One region of the Bradyrhizobium sp. BR2003 genome, then DNA from elsewhere that is predicted to be linked to it. Evidence: predicted binding sites of a transcription regulator. Region 1 holds the regulator's gene; the other holds the start of a gene.
The links. The regulator LexA, encoded in region 1, represses DNA repair genes until DNA is damaged. The targets are predictions, from matches to a motif close to TGTTCNNNNTGTGTTCNG.

Region 1 (7,044 bases):
GAAAGCTCGCGCGTGTGCCCGACGTGGCCCCCCCGCAAAAATATAGGTTGCAACGAAGAAAGCTCGGACAAATCATGTCGCGAGAAAGCGGATGTTTGACGCACAAGCGACAACACGCCCGGCGTCGTCCCGGCCTGGTGCGCAATTGCGCACGGGGGGCCGGGACGACTGCGGTGGATGTGGCGCGAGCTGGCGTTCTTTCTTCCTTCTGGAAGGGTAGCAAATCACGCCTTCTGCTTCGCGACCTCTCGGCGCAAGCACAGCCGTCTCTGGAATACTGGATCACCCGCATGCGGCATGCGCGGGTGATGACACTGTGCGTGCAGGGACGACAGCACGCTTAACGCCCGTCGCACACCTGCCGCACAAATCGAGGACATTGCCGCCTGCTCGCAATTCTCGTACACGGTTTCACGCAATGACCTCGCCACTCTCTCCCAACTCCGTCGACGTGCTGCTGTTCGATATCGGCCGCGTCGTGCTCGACATCAACTTTGACAAGGTGATGGCGCACTGGGCGCAGCACGCCGGCTGTGCGCCCGGCGAACTCGCCACGCGCTTTGTCGTCGACGACAGTTTCAAGCATCACGAGATCGGCCGGATCGACGACGCGGCGTTCTTCGAAAGCCTGCGCCGGACGCTCGACATCGACATCACGGACGCCCAGTTCCTCGAAGGCTGGAATGCGATCTTCACCGGCGAGATGCCGGGCATCGCCCCGCTGCTCGCGGCGGCCGCCGAGCGAATGCCGCTCTACGCCTTCTCCAACACCAATCCGGCCCATGTCGCGCATTTCTCGGTCACCCATGCCGAGCTGCTCAGCCATTTTCGCGACGTCTTCCTTTCCTCGAGCATCGGCTTCCGCAAACCCGACGCCGAAGCCTATGATCATGTGGTAAAAGCCATCGGCGTGCCGGCGTCGCGGATCCTGTTCTTCGACGACCTGGCCGCCAATATCGAAGGTGCGCGGGCGCGCGGCCTTCATGCTATCCACGTGACATCGACGGATGACGTGGCACGGGCTTTGACCGCACTTGGTATTTTAGGAATTGAGGAGCTCTGAGCGTGGCCCTGATGCCGGTTGCCGATGCCCTGTCCGCCGTCCTTGCCGGCGCCGAACCGCTGCCGGAGGAGATGGTCGCGCTCGATGCCGCCTACCACCGCACGCTGGCGCACGACCTCGCGGCGCTCCGCACCCAGCCGCCGCAGCCGATGTCGGCGATGGACGGCTATGCCGTGCGCGCCGCCGATGCGGCCGATCTGAAGGCCCGGCTCAAGGTGATCGGCGAAGTCGCCGCCGGTCGGCCGTTCGAGCGGACAGTCGGCGCCGGCGAGGCGGTGCGGATCTTCACCGGTGGCGTGATCCCCAATGGGGCCGACGCCGTGATCATCCAGGAAGACACCGCCGTCGACGGCGACCACATCACGATCACGGAGACCGCCAGCGTCGGGCGGCACATCCGCCCGGCCGGGGTCGACTTCCGTGCGGGCGAGGTGCTGCTCGACGGCGGCAGCCGCCTGTCCGACCGCGCGCTGTCGCTGGCGGCCGCCATGAACTATCCGGAACTTGCGGTGCGCTGCCGCCCGAAGGTCGCGGTGCTGGCGACCGGCGATGAACTGGTGATGCCGGGCTCGCAGCCCGGCCCCGGCCAGATCGTCTACTCCAACGGCTACGCGCTGCGGGCGCTGGCGCGCGCCGAGGGCGCCGAGACCGTCGACCTCGGCGTTGCCGCCGACACAATGGAGGCGACCACGGCCGGCATCCGCCGGGCGCGCGAGGCCGGCGCCGATGTCCTGATCACGACGGGCGGCGCCTCGGTCGGCGACCACGATCTCGTCAAGCGGTCGCTGGAAGCCGAGGGCGTCGAGATGGCGTTCTGGCGGATCGCGATGCGGCCGGGCAAGCCGATGATGCACGGCCGGCTCGGCGCGATGCGGGTGATCGGCCTGCCCGGCAATCCGGTGTCGTCCTATGTCTGCGCTTTCCTGTTCCTGGTGCCGTTGATTCGGGCGCTGAGCGGCCGGAAAGTGATTCATCATCGCCGCACGAGCGCCCTGCTCGGCCGCGACCTCGCCGCCAACGACCAGCGCGAGGACTATCTGCGGGCACGGCTCGAAGCGCGCGAGGACGGCACGTTGATCGCAACGCCGGTGACGCAGCAGGACTCGTCGCTGCTCGGGAATCTCGCTGCGGCACGGGCACTTCTCGTGCGTCCGCCGTTCGCGGCAGCGGCCGTCAAGGGCAGCGAATGCGAGATTCTGACACTGCCCGAATAGGGTTTTCATGCCCCACCGATCGTGCGTTGCCTGATCCGTTCACCGGAAATTAAGTGGTTGCGGAACACATATCGAACATATAGTGTCCGTTCATGATTTGTTTCGAGTACTGGTGTCTACAATCGGGAAGCCGCGTGGAAGCAAGTGCAACGAGCACATGCTCCTGAGGTCAGGCCCGCCTGAAGGCCCCACCAGAAGAGTCTCGGAATCGAACGACGCTATCAACCGGGGGAATGCTCGAGATGCTCACGCGCAAACAGTACGAACTTCTGCGTTTCATCAATGAACGTCTGAAAGAGGCCGGCGTACCGCCCTCCTTCGACGAGATGAAGGATGCGCTCGACCTGCGCTCGAAGTCCGGTATCCACCGCCTGATCACTGCGCTGGAGGAGCGCGGCTTCATCCGCCGCCTGCCGAACCGCGCCCGCGCCATCGAGGTCATCAAGCTGCCCGAACTCTCGGCTGGCGGCGGCAACGGCCGACGCGGCTTCACGCCCAGCGTCATCGAAGGCACCCTCGGCCGGCGCGCCAGCACGCCGCCGATCGCCGAGGACGACGGCAACCGTCCGGTCGCGGTCCCCGTGATGGGCCGGATCGCCGCCGGTACGCCGATCGAGGCGCTGCAGACCCGCAGCCACACCATCAGCGTGCCGCCCGACATGCTCGGCGCCGGCGAGCACTATGCGCTCGAGGTGCGCGGCGACTCGATGGTCGATGCCGGCATCCTCGACGGCGACATGGCGCTGATCCAGCGCAACGACGTCGCCAACACCGGCGACATCGTGGTGGCGCTGATCGACGAGGAGGAAGCCACCCTGAAGCGCTTCCGCCGCCGCGGCGCATCGATCGCGCTCGAGCCGGCCAACACCGCCTATGAAGTGCGCATCCTGCCGCCGAACCGGGTGCGCATCCAGGGCAAGCTGATCGGCCTGTATCGCAAATACTGAATTGCAAATACTTGCGGCGGCCGGGAACGAGCAACACGTCGGATCGTTCCTTGCATGATAGCGTAGCGTACGGCCTGCCCGATGCGCTCCGATACCTCTCGCGCAGCGTCGCGTGTTTGTGATCGGGGTCGGTCTCGGACCAGTCGTACAATCGCCCAGAAACGAGCAGAAGCTCGTTCGCTATCGTCCACTCTGGTAGAGGCCCCAATGCCTCAAGAGAGGCACGGGTCGCTACCTCGAAATGAGGAGCCATCCGATGTGTGACTATAGTCTGCACGCCGTGGCATCGCGCCCCGCCATTGTCGGAGAGACGCTGATCACGACGACGTTCCGCGGCACGTCGACCCGCGGTTTTGCTTCGGAGAACGATCCCACTGTCGCGGTCTGCATGCTGCCGGGCACCGAGCTCGCTTTCGCCGAGAACGTTCGCTACGACAGCCGCTGGATCTGGACCAAGACGCTGAACTATCGCGTCGGCGTATTCAACGAAGTCGAGCCCGACGTGCCCGATCGGCATCATGACGCGGTCGAATTCCCCGACGGCAGCCATGTGCTGGTGACCCAGCTGGTCGAGGGACAGCGCGTCAGCGTGCTGCAATTGCCGGCGCTGCATCCGCCGGTCGAGCAGAAGCCGAAGGTTGTGGAGCGGCGGCCCTCCGCATTCGCAACGCTGTTTTTGGGTTGAGCGCATCGTCGCCGCGGAATGGGCTGTTCGGCGGCGGATGACCTAAGCAATTTCGGGCGACCCCGGACTCCCGCTTCCGGGGCGCAGGAGGGAATTTGCGTCAGCCGGCGCCTTGGCGCATCATCGGGCACGGAGGACGTGCGCGGTGGTCGATAAGGTCACATGGCAAAAGGCTGGACGCGTCACGGAACCGGGCCGCTACATGTTCCGGTTCGGTTGGCTGACGGTGACGGCCGACGACCTGAAAGTCTGGGAGCAATTTCCCGAGGCTTCCTTCACGCTCGTCAAGAAGCCCGATGCCGGCCCCGACTCCGACGAATACCATCTCGGCCTGTTCGAGCTCCCGAGCGCCCCCTCCCCGGACCACCGCTAATCATCGCCCTGCAGATCGGTCTCGGCCGGCGTCGCATCCACGGCAGGCCGCGGTGCGGCGGCGGGTGCGCGCAGCGTCGTCTCGCTCTCGCCGTCGCCGGGAACCGCCGGCGACCACGGCCGGTCGATCCCGCCGGGCTTGACCGCATCGACGGCGTAACCGTCCCTGCTCCGCCGCAGCACCAGCGCGCCGTGGCGCCGCAGCCGCTCGGCATCGATTACCGATGCCGCGCAGCCCTGCGGTACCGGCCGCGCCGTCACGATCAGGCCTGCGCGCTCGCAGTCGTCCGCCAGCGCCTCCGGCCGGGTCGCCAGCGCGACGAAGGCGCCGCCGGGTCCCTGGGTCACGCAGCCGCCGGCATCGCACGAGACGCCCTCGCCGAGCGACGCATCGGTGGCGGTCCGCGCGTCGGCGTCCGCCGCCAGCCACTCCTTGACCAGGAACGCATCCTTGGCGCTGTGCATCAAATGCAGCCGCCCGTCGCCGCCGCGCACCGCGACGTTGCGGCCGTCGCCGGAGACCAGCACGTCCGGCTGCGGCACCCTGAGCGCCCAGACCGAGGCCGCCAGCAGCAGCACCGCGCCCGACCAGCGCAGCGGCGTGCGCAGCAGCCCGAGCAGGATGATGCCGGCACTCGCTGCGATCAGCGGCCCGATCCCGAACGCCGCTATGCGGCCGACCGCGCCTGGCAGTGCGGCGACCCATTGCGTCACCAGGATCATCCAGTCGATGCCAAGACCCATGATCGCCCAGAACACGCCGTCGAAGCCGAACGGCATGGCGACGAGCCCCAGCAGGCCGGCCGGCATCACGACCGCCGACACGACAGGCATCGCCGCGAGGTTGGCGAACAGCCCGTAGGGCGTCACGCGGTGGAAATGGAACGCGGCGTAGGGCGTCGTCGCCAGCCCCGCCACCAGCGAGGCCAGCATCAGCATCGTGAGTTCGCGGCCGCCCCACAGCGCAACCCGTGCGGTCGCCGAATGGTCGGGCGACGCGAATAGGTTCGGTAGCCCGATCTGCACCAGCGCCACCAGCCCGAGCGTCGCCGCAAACGACATCTGGAAACTCGGATGCACCAGCGCCTCCGGCGCGATCGCGAGCACGATCAGCGCCGCCACCGCCAGCGTACGGAAGGTGATCGCGCGGCGGTCGACGATCACGGCCAGCAGCACCACGGCCGTCATGAAGAACGACCGTTGCGTCGCGACCTCCGCACCCGACAGCAACAGATAGAATGCCGCGGCGACAAGCGCGGCCGCCGCGGCCCATTTCTTGATCGGATGCCCCGCCGTCAGCGCCGGAAACAGCGCGAGCAGCGCGCGCACCGCGAAGAACACGACGCCGGCGACCACGGCCATGTGGTAGCCGGAGATCGACAGCACATGGCCGAGCCCCGAGATGAACATCGCATCGTTGACCGGCGTCGAGATCGCGTCGCGCCGGCCGGTGAGCAGCGCGGTCGCGATCGCGCGCTGGTCGCCGTCGAGCGTGGTGCGAATCCGCGCGTCGATGGCGTCGCGCAGGCCTTGCATGAAGGCGGCGTAGCGCAGCGCAAAGCCGCCGGTCGCAGGCGGCTCCCTGGTTTTGACCGCGCCCATCACGAAGCCGGAGGCGCCGATGCCCTGGAAATACAGGTCGCGTCCGAAATCATAGGAGCCCGGGCGCTGCGGCCCGAGCGGCGGCAACAGCCTTGCCTTCAACTCGACGAAGCTGCCGACGTCGGGCGCCGTGCCCTTCTTCACCGAGAGCCGGACCCGATCGAGCTTCGTCATGTCGCGCGGGCTCTCCATCGAAACCACGCGCAGCACGAAACGATCGGTCTTCTCGCGGATGTCGCGCGTCTCGACGAAGCCGGTCAGCGCCACCGAGAACATCGGCCGCGCCAGCACCGTGTGAGCAACGCGCGCCGTCTTCCAGGTCGCCGTCGCAAAGCCCGCGGCCACCGCGGCCAGCATCGCGATGACGGGAAACACGCTGCGCCGTCGCAGCAGCAGCGCCAGCAGGCAGAGCAGGATTGCGACGGTGGCCGCGACCGACAGCACCGGCTCGTGCTCGGCCGCGAAATAGAAGGCGATACCGGCGCCGAACGCCACCGGCACCCATGGCAACAACCGGCCCGCGCCAGCCTCCGCACGCGCCCATTGCCGCAATGTGTCGACGACAGGCTTCCAGATGCCGACGCGCGCCGGGAGAAAGCCGCCGGCCGGCGCAGCCGCGCGCGGCGGCCACGTCCCCGCGTAGCCGCGTTTGCCGCCCGGCGTCGTGCCCTGCTCCGCCATTCCGCTTGCGATCCCTGCCGGGCGGCAGGCTAGCGGATGGCCCCGTCCCCCGACTAGCGGAACGGATGCAGAATACGGACCCGGCAACGCCCGGGTGGATCGTCCTGCGCCTTGCCGACCTCGCGCCGGGCCACAGCTGCCGCCTGCGTCATATCGATCGAGCCGAAAGTCTCATAAAGATACCGATCACATTAGGAATAGACTGTCCCGATGCCTCCACTCCCGGAGAGACAGGGATGAGGCAGTGACGGCTCGCGGCACGTAAGGCCGCTGGAGCTCCTCTCAGGCGGCCACAACTCCCCTGAGATCAGGCGTTGCGGACGAACGCGCAAATCTCGCCTGTAACGCCGCGCACCACGCGCACTCCGCGAGCGGATAGATCGCTGAAAAACGCGAGGAGTAGCGTTTGCATTTGAGAGGAGCGACACATGGCAATTCAAGTACCGAGCGATTTTCGTCGCGTGATTGTCGCCGCGTCAG
Region 2 (7,044 bases), on a different contig from region 1:
ACAACGCCTCCGGAACCTCAGGAAGATTAATCTGTTCCCGGGCGCGATGCACGAAGCTTCGGCCCGCATTGCGAAAATCGCAGACCGATGCCCGTGTGATCAGGACACCAGCGGCCCCTTTGCGCCAAGCGTGACCTGCACGATCTCGGGCGGCACGCCGAGGCGGACCGGCATGATGCTGCAGCCGAGGCCGCCGGAGACCACGACGTCGCATTTCAGCTTGATATGGCCATAGGCAAGCCGCATGCCGTGCTTCACCGGCACCGCCGGAGACCAGCCGAGCAGCCGGACCTGGCCGCCATGGGTGTGGCCGGACAGCTGCAACGCGACGCGCGAGGGCACGCGGAGCGCGACGTCGGGCTCATGCGCGAGCAGGATCACCGGCGCGTTGTCAGTGACCTTGGCAAGCGTCGCGTTGAGATCGTCGACGCCGATCCGCGAGACCTGGCGATAGGGCCGCGCCGCCATGAAGGCGAGCTGGTCGCCGAGACCGGCGAGCCAGAACGGACGGCCGTCCTTGGCGAGCCGCACCGCGTCGTTCTCATAGACCGGAATCCCGGCCCGCTCCAGCGCGCGGCGCGCGAGCGGGATGCCGCGCCCCAAGCGCTGTACCGCCTTGTCTTCCCAGTAGTCGTGGTTGCCGAGCACGGCGTGTACGCCGAGCGGCGCCTTCAGGCCCTTCAGCTCCGCGGCCCAGTCGGAGGCCGGAATGAAGCGGGTGACGTGGCGCAGCCCCGCGACATAGTCGCCGAGCAGCACGATGATGTCGGGGTTCAGGGCGTTTGTCCGCTCGACGATCTCAGCGATGCGATCGAGCGACATCCAGGGATCGCAGGCGTGGATGTCGGCGAGTGCGGCGATCTTGAGCGGAAAGTCCGCCGGCCATTGCCGCGGCGAGAGGTCGTAGCGCGTGAGCGCGAGGCGGACGACCGGCTCGCTCAAGCCATAGGCCGCGGTCGAAGCGGTGGCGGCGGTCAACCCGCCGAACCCGCGCAGAAAATGACGACGTGAAATCATGGACGTGCGATCGGTGATGCCTGGCGCTTGTGGAAAACACTCGGGGCTATCATAGGCCCTTTGATTAGAGCGAAATTGGGCCGCGCTAGTGCAGACGGTCTGCAGAGATGCCGCAATGGTTAGCGGGCAAGGTTATCGGCAAGCGCGACGCGCCGCATCAGCACGTCATTCACGTCTTTGGGAGCGGAGGCCTTTTGTTCGAGCATGAAAACCGCTTCGCGCTCTTCCGGATCATGCGTCAGTCCTCGTCGCCATTGCCGCCGAACAGGCCGAACTGCGAGGGATCGCGGTTCGGCTCGGCGAGGCCGAGATGGCGAAAGGCGTGCGAGGTCAGGAGCCGGCCACGCGGGGTGCGCTGCAGATAGCCGCACTGGATCAGATAGGGCTCGATGATGTCCTCGATCGCATCGCGCGGCTCCGACAGCGCCGCCGCCATGGTCTCGACGCCGACCGGCCCGCCGCCATAGTTCAGGGCGATGGTGGTGAGATAGCGCCGGTCCATCGCATCGAGCCCGGCGCTGTCGACCTCGAGCGCGCTCAGCGCCCGGTCGGCGATGCCGCGGTCGACGGAATCGGCGTCCGCCGCGGAGGCAAAGTCGCGCACCCGGCGCAGCAGGCGGCCGGCAATGCGCGGCGTGCCGCGGGCGCGGCGCGCGATCTCGTTGGCGCCATCCGGGCTCATGCCGATGTTCAGCACGCGGGCGCCGCGGGTGACGATCTTCTCGAGCTCTGCCTCGGTGTAGAAATTGAGCCGGATCGGAATGCCGAAGCGGTCGCGCAACGGATTGGTGAGCAGCCCCGCACGCGTCGTCGCGCCGACCAGGGTGAATTTCGACAGCTCGATTTTCACCGAGCGCGCCGCCGGACCTTCGCCGATGATCAGGTCGAGCTGAAAGTCCTCCATCGCGGGATAGAGCACTTCCTCGACCGCCGGGCTGAGGCGATGGATCTCGTCGATGAACAGCACGTCCCGCTCTTCGAGATTAGTCAGCAGCGCCGCGAGATCGCCGGCCTTCGCAATGACCGGCCCGGAGGTGGCACGAAAGCCGACGCCGAGCTCGCGCGCGACGATCTGCGCCAGCGTGGTCTTGCCGAGGCCGGGCGGACCGACGAACAGCACGTGATCGAGCGCCTCGCCGCGCTTCTTCGCGGCCTCGATGAAGATCGAGAGATTCTTGCGCGCCTGGGCCTGGCCGACGAACTCCGTCAGCGATTGCGGCCGCAGCGCGGTGTCGCCGACATCGTCGGAGCGGCGTTCGGGCGAGACCATGCGCGAGGGCGTGTTCATGATGCGAGACTAACACGAGGTGGTTGTTCTCCCTCGCTCCGCTCTTGCGGGGAGAGGGTTGGGGTGAGGGGCTGCTTCCGCGAACAAGGTGCATGTTGAGACCTGTACCCCCTCACCCGGATCGCATCTGCGATGCGATCCGACCCCTCCCCGCAAGCGGGGCGAGGTGAAGAAGAGAGGCGCTCTAATGCACAAGTCACTTCGACAGTTCCTTCAGGCCCAGCCGGATCAGTTGCGCGGTCTCGGCCTTCTCACCGGCGCTGCGCGAGGCGGCGGCGATGGCGGCGGCGGCCTGAGGCTGGCCGTAGCCGAGATTGACCAGCGCCGAGATCGCGTCGGTGACCGGACGCGGCGCGCGGTTGTTGTCAATCGCGCCCGAAAGGTGCACCACCGCGGGATCGACATCGGCAAAGCCCGGCGCCTTGTCCTTCAATTCGCTGACGATGCGCTCGGCGACCTTCGGCCCGACCCCGGGCGTCCGCGCCACCGCCGCCTTGTCGCGCAGCGCGATGGCGTTGGCGAGATCGGTCGGCGGCAGCGTGCCGAGCACCGCGAGCGCGACCTTGGCGCCGACCCCCTGCACGGTCTGCAGCAGGCGAAACCATTCGCGCTCATGATCCGAGCGGAAGCCGAACAGTTTGATCTGATCCTCGCGGACATAGGTCTCGATCGAGAGCACGGCGGCCCCGCCCGGCGACGGCAGCGCCTGCAACGTGCGACCGGCGCAATGAACCTGATAACCGACGCCGCCGACGTCGAGGATCACGTAATCCTCGCCATAGGAATCGATCAGGCCCTTCAGCTTGCCGATCATAGGTTCGCGACCCTGAGGCGCAGCGCGGTGCTCTGGCGGTGATGCGCGTGGGTGATCGCGACCGCGAGCGCGTCGGCGGCGTCGGCGGACGGCGGCTCGGCTTTCGGCAGCAGGATCTTCAGCATCACCTGGATCTGGCTCTTCTCGGCATGTCCGGCGCCGACCACGGTCTTCTTGACCTGGTTCGGCGCGTATTCGGCGACCGAGATACCGAACATTGCGGGCGCCAGCATGGCGACGCCGCGCGCCTGGCCGAGCTTCAGCGTGGCCACGCCGTCCTTGTTGACAAAGGTCTGCTCGACCGCCGCCTCCACCGGTCGGTGGTCGGCGAGCACAGCAGCCAGCCCCTCATGGATCGCAAGCAGCCGGTTCGCCAGCGGCAGATCGTCCGGCGGCTCGACCGAACCGCAGGCGATGTAGACCAGACGGTTGCCTTCGGTTTCGATCACCCCCCAGCCGGTGCGGCGGAGACCCGGATCGATACCGATGATGCGGACGGGAGAGCGAATCGGCTGGGATGTCATGGGCTAGTGATACCGCCTGCGCCGGGAGAACGAAACACAAACGGAGCCTCATACCCGGGAAAGCACAACATCCCGCAAATCGTCATGCGCAGGCTTGACCGCGCATCCATCGATCCTTTGGTTTTGATGGATTGCCGGGTCACGCCCGGCGACGACAAAGCAAACTACCCGCCCATCTTCGCGATCAGCGCGTCGGACACCTCGAAATTGGCGAACACGTTCTGCACGTCGTCGTGCTCGTTGAGCAGGTCCATCAGCTTCAGCAATTTTTCGCCGGTCTCGTCGTCGACCGCGACGGTGTTCTGCGGCTTCCAGGTCAGCGCCGCCTTGCGCGGCTCGCCGAACTTCGCCTCCAGCGCTTTGGCCACTTCGCGGAACGTGTCCTGCGAGGCGTAGACCTCATGGCCGCCCTCGCTGGAGACCACGTCGTCGGCGCCGGCCTCGATCGCGGCGTCCAGCATGGCGTCGTCGGAGGCGACCTTGGCGTCGTATTCGATGATGCCGGTGCGGTCGAACATGAAGGCGACCGAGCCGGTTTCGCCGAGATTGCCGCCGGATTTGGTGAAGAAGGAGCGGATGTCGGAGGCGGCACGGTTGCGGTTGTCGGTCAGCGCCTCGACGATCACGGCGACGCCGCCGGGGCCATAACCCTCGTAGCGGATCTCGTCGTAGTTCTCGCCCTCATTGCCCGCCGCCTTCTTGATGGCGCGGTCGATATTGTCCTTGGGCATGTTCTCGGCGCGGGCCGCGACCACGGCGGCGCGCAGCCGCGGATTCATCGCCGGGTCCGGGGTGCCGAGCTTGGCCGCCACGGTGATTTCGCGGGCCAGCTTGCCGAAAAGCTTCGACTTCTGGGCATCCTGCCGGCCCTTGCGGTGCATGATGTTCTTGAATTGGGAATGGCCGGCCATGCGACGTCTCTTCGGAGCTTAGGGTCTGAACGGGGATGGAAAACGCGGCCTTATAGGCCCCCCACGATCAAAATCAAAGGATCGGCGGGGCCCTCCAGCGGAGGAATACTACCGCAAGCCGGAATATGAGGCACTTGTTAACCATGACTTCATGCCCGGGTGCGAGGATCGCCCGTCCCGCCGCAACTTTCCAGAGCCCCAAAGAGCCCACATGGCGTTCGGTCTGTTTCGAAAGCACGTGCCGGAGCCGGCTGCGCCGGCCGTCGCGCCGCAGGTTCCAACCGCGGCCGCCGCCGCTGAGGTCTCGACCGAGGCTGATTCGGCCAAGGATTCGTCCAAGGAGATCCTGGAATTGCTGGAACTCGAGCTCGGCGCGATGATCCGCCAGCTCGAACGCGCCGCGAGTTCGGTCGCCGACGGCGCCGAGGCGACGGCAGCCAAGCTCGCGACCATCCGCGCCCGCACCGACGCGCTGACCGGCCGCAGCAGCGATGCGCAGAGCACCGCGACGACGTTCTCGCAAGCCGCCGACCGCTTCACCCACTCCGCCGAGGGCATCGGGGCGCAGGTGCGCAGCGCGAGCCAGCTCGCCGACGACGCCGCGGGCGCGGCGCGCGAGGCCACCGCCAATGTCGATCGCCTGCGCGAGTCTTCAGCCGCAATCGGCAACGTCGTCAATCTGATCGCGCAGATCGCGCGGCAGACCACGCTGCTGGCGTTGAACTCGACGATCGAGGCGGCGCGCGCCGGAGCCGCCGGCAAGGGCTTTGCGGTGGTCGCAACCGAGGTCAAGGCGCTGGCGGTGCAGACCCAGAGCGCGACCGAGGAGATCACCCGCAAGATCGAGGCGTTGCAGAAGGACGCCACCGGATCCGCGGACGCGGTGCACCGCATCTCGCAGGCGATCGAAAAGATCCGCCCGGTGTTCGAGAACGTCAACGGCGCGGTCGCCGAGCAGAATGAAATCACCGGCGAGATGGGCCAGAACGCCGCTTCCGCCTCGAACTTCATCGTCTCGGTCGGCACCAGCGCCGGCGAGATCGATTCGGCAACGCGCGAAGCCGCCGCGCATGGCGACAATGTCGCCAAGGCCGGCAAGGCGGTGACCGCCTTCGCCCAGAAGCTGAAAGCGCGTTGCGCGGTGCTGCTGCGCCAGGACGAGCGCGGCGATCCGCGCAAGAACGAGCGCTTGCCCTGCAGCCTCAAGATCGAGATCACGACCGCGCGCGGCATCGTCACGGCGCCGGTCTACGAGATCGCGATGGACGGCATCCTGATCGGCGGACCCGATGCCGAGAAGCTGCCGACGCAGGAGACTCTGAACGCGACATTGCAGGAGATCGGCGCGTGCCGGATCCGGATCGGCGAGCGCTCCAAGGCGGGCAGCCAGGCCCGCTTCGAGGCGGCAACCGCCCAGCTGCGCGAAAAAATCGAAGACCGGATGTGGGCGATCCACGAGGAGAACGCCGAGCTCGTGACCCGCGCGATCGAAGCCGGCGGCACGCTGAGCAAGATGTTCGAGAACGGGCTGGCGAGCGGCGCGATCACGATCGCCGACATGTTCGACACCGACTATGTCGAGATCGCAGGCACCAACCCGGTGCAGTACCGCACCAAAATGCTGGACTGGGCGGAGCGCACGCTGCCGGCGTTCCAGGAGGCGTTCCTCGCCAGGGACAGGCGAATGGCGTTCTGCGTGATGATCGACCAGAACGGCTATCTGCCGGTCCATAACAAGCTCTACTCGCAGCCGCAGCGGCCGGGCGACGTGGCATACAACACCGCCAACAGCCGCAACCGCCGCATCTTCAACGACGCCGCGGGTCTCGCCGCCGGCCGCAACCAGCGCGCCTATCTGATCCAGACCTATGCGCGCGACATGGGAGGCGGCAACACGGTGATGATGCGCGAGATCGACGTACCGATCCGCGTGCGCGGCCGGCATTGGGGCGGGTTCCGCACCGCCTACAAGCTTTAAACGCTTCGTAGCCCGGATGGAGCGAAGCGTAATCCGGGGCACGTGTTTCCACGGGCGGGAGCCCCCGGATTTCGCTGCGCTGCATCCGGACTACACAGTGCGCGCTCAGGCAAGACCGGCAGCGCGAATCACGCTCTAGTTTTGAATGGAAATGCATTGGCGGGCCAGCGGGCCGCTGTGACAGAGGAAGTGCTGATATGTCGGCCGCGCAGCTTGCAGTTCTGGATACGCCATCGGACCGAACGCTGGCCGAGCGGCTGGTGGACCAGCTCGCCGACCGCATCGGCGGCCTCGGGGTGGAACTCGCCGACATCGCCGGCAACGTCCAGGAGGTCGCGAACCGCGTCAGCACCCAGTCCGAGCGCTTCCATCATCTGCAGACGACGGCCGAGACCATGGTCGCCGCCAATCACGACATCGCCAACGCATCGCAGGCGGTGCAAACGACTGCATCCGCCGCGGTCGGCCAGATCGCGGAGTCCCGCCATGTGGTCGAGACGGCGGTCAGCCAT

Region 2: the regulator LexA is predicted to act here: its motif matches at 3,669-3,686, upstream of ruvC (crossover junction endodeoxyribonuclease RuvC).

What each region holds. Positions count from the first base shown of each region.
Region 1 is NZ_SMYJ01000009.1:326,901-333,944, reverse strand. It holds gene E2I15_RS06030 (HAD family hydrolase) at 419-1,063, shown strand; gene E2I15_RS06025 (molybdopterin molybdotransferase MoeA) at 1,066-2,277, shown strand; gene lexA (transcriptional repressor LexA) at 2,520-3,224, shown strand; gene E2I15_RS06015 (hypothetical protein) at 3,481-3,909, shown strand; gene E2I15_RS06010 (hypothetical protein) at 4,055-4,282, shown strand; gene E2I15_RS06005 (ComEC/Rec2 family competence protein) at 4,279-6,564, opposite strand; gene E2I15_RS06000 (MFS transporter) at 6,993-7,044, shown strand, end outside.
Region 2 is NZ_SMYJ01000030.1:287,618-294,661, forward strand. It holds gene E2I15_RS25750 (metallophosphoesterase) at 100-1,017, opposite strand; gene ruvB (Holliday junction branch migration DNA helicase RuvB) at 1,256-2,305, opposite strand; gene ruvA (Holliday junction branch migration protein RuvA) at 2,502-3,119, opposite strand; gene ruvC (crossover junction endodeoxyribonuclease RuvC) at 3,116-3,643, opposite strand; gene E2I15_RS25770 (YebC/PmpR family DNA-binding transcriptional regulator) at 3,808-4,554, opposite strand; gene E2I15_RS25775 (methyl-accepting chemotaxis protein) at 4,766-6,532, shown strand; gene E2I15_RS25780 (methyl-accepting chemotaxis protein) at 6,730-7,044, shown strand, end outside.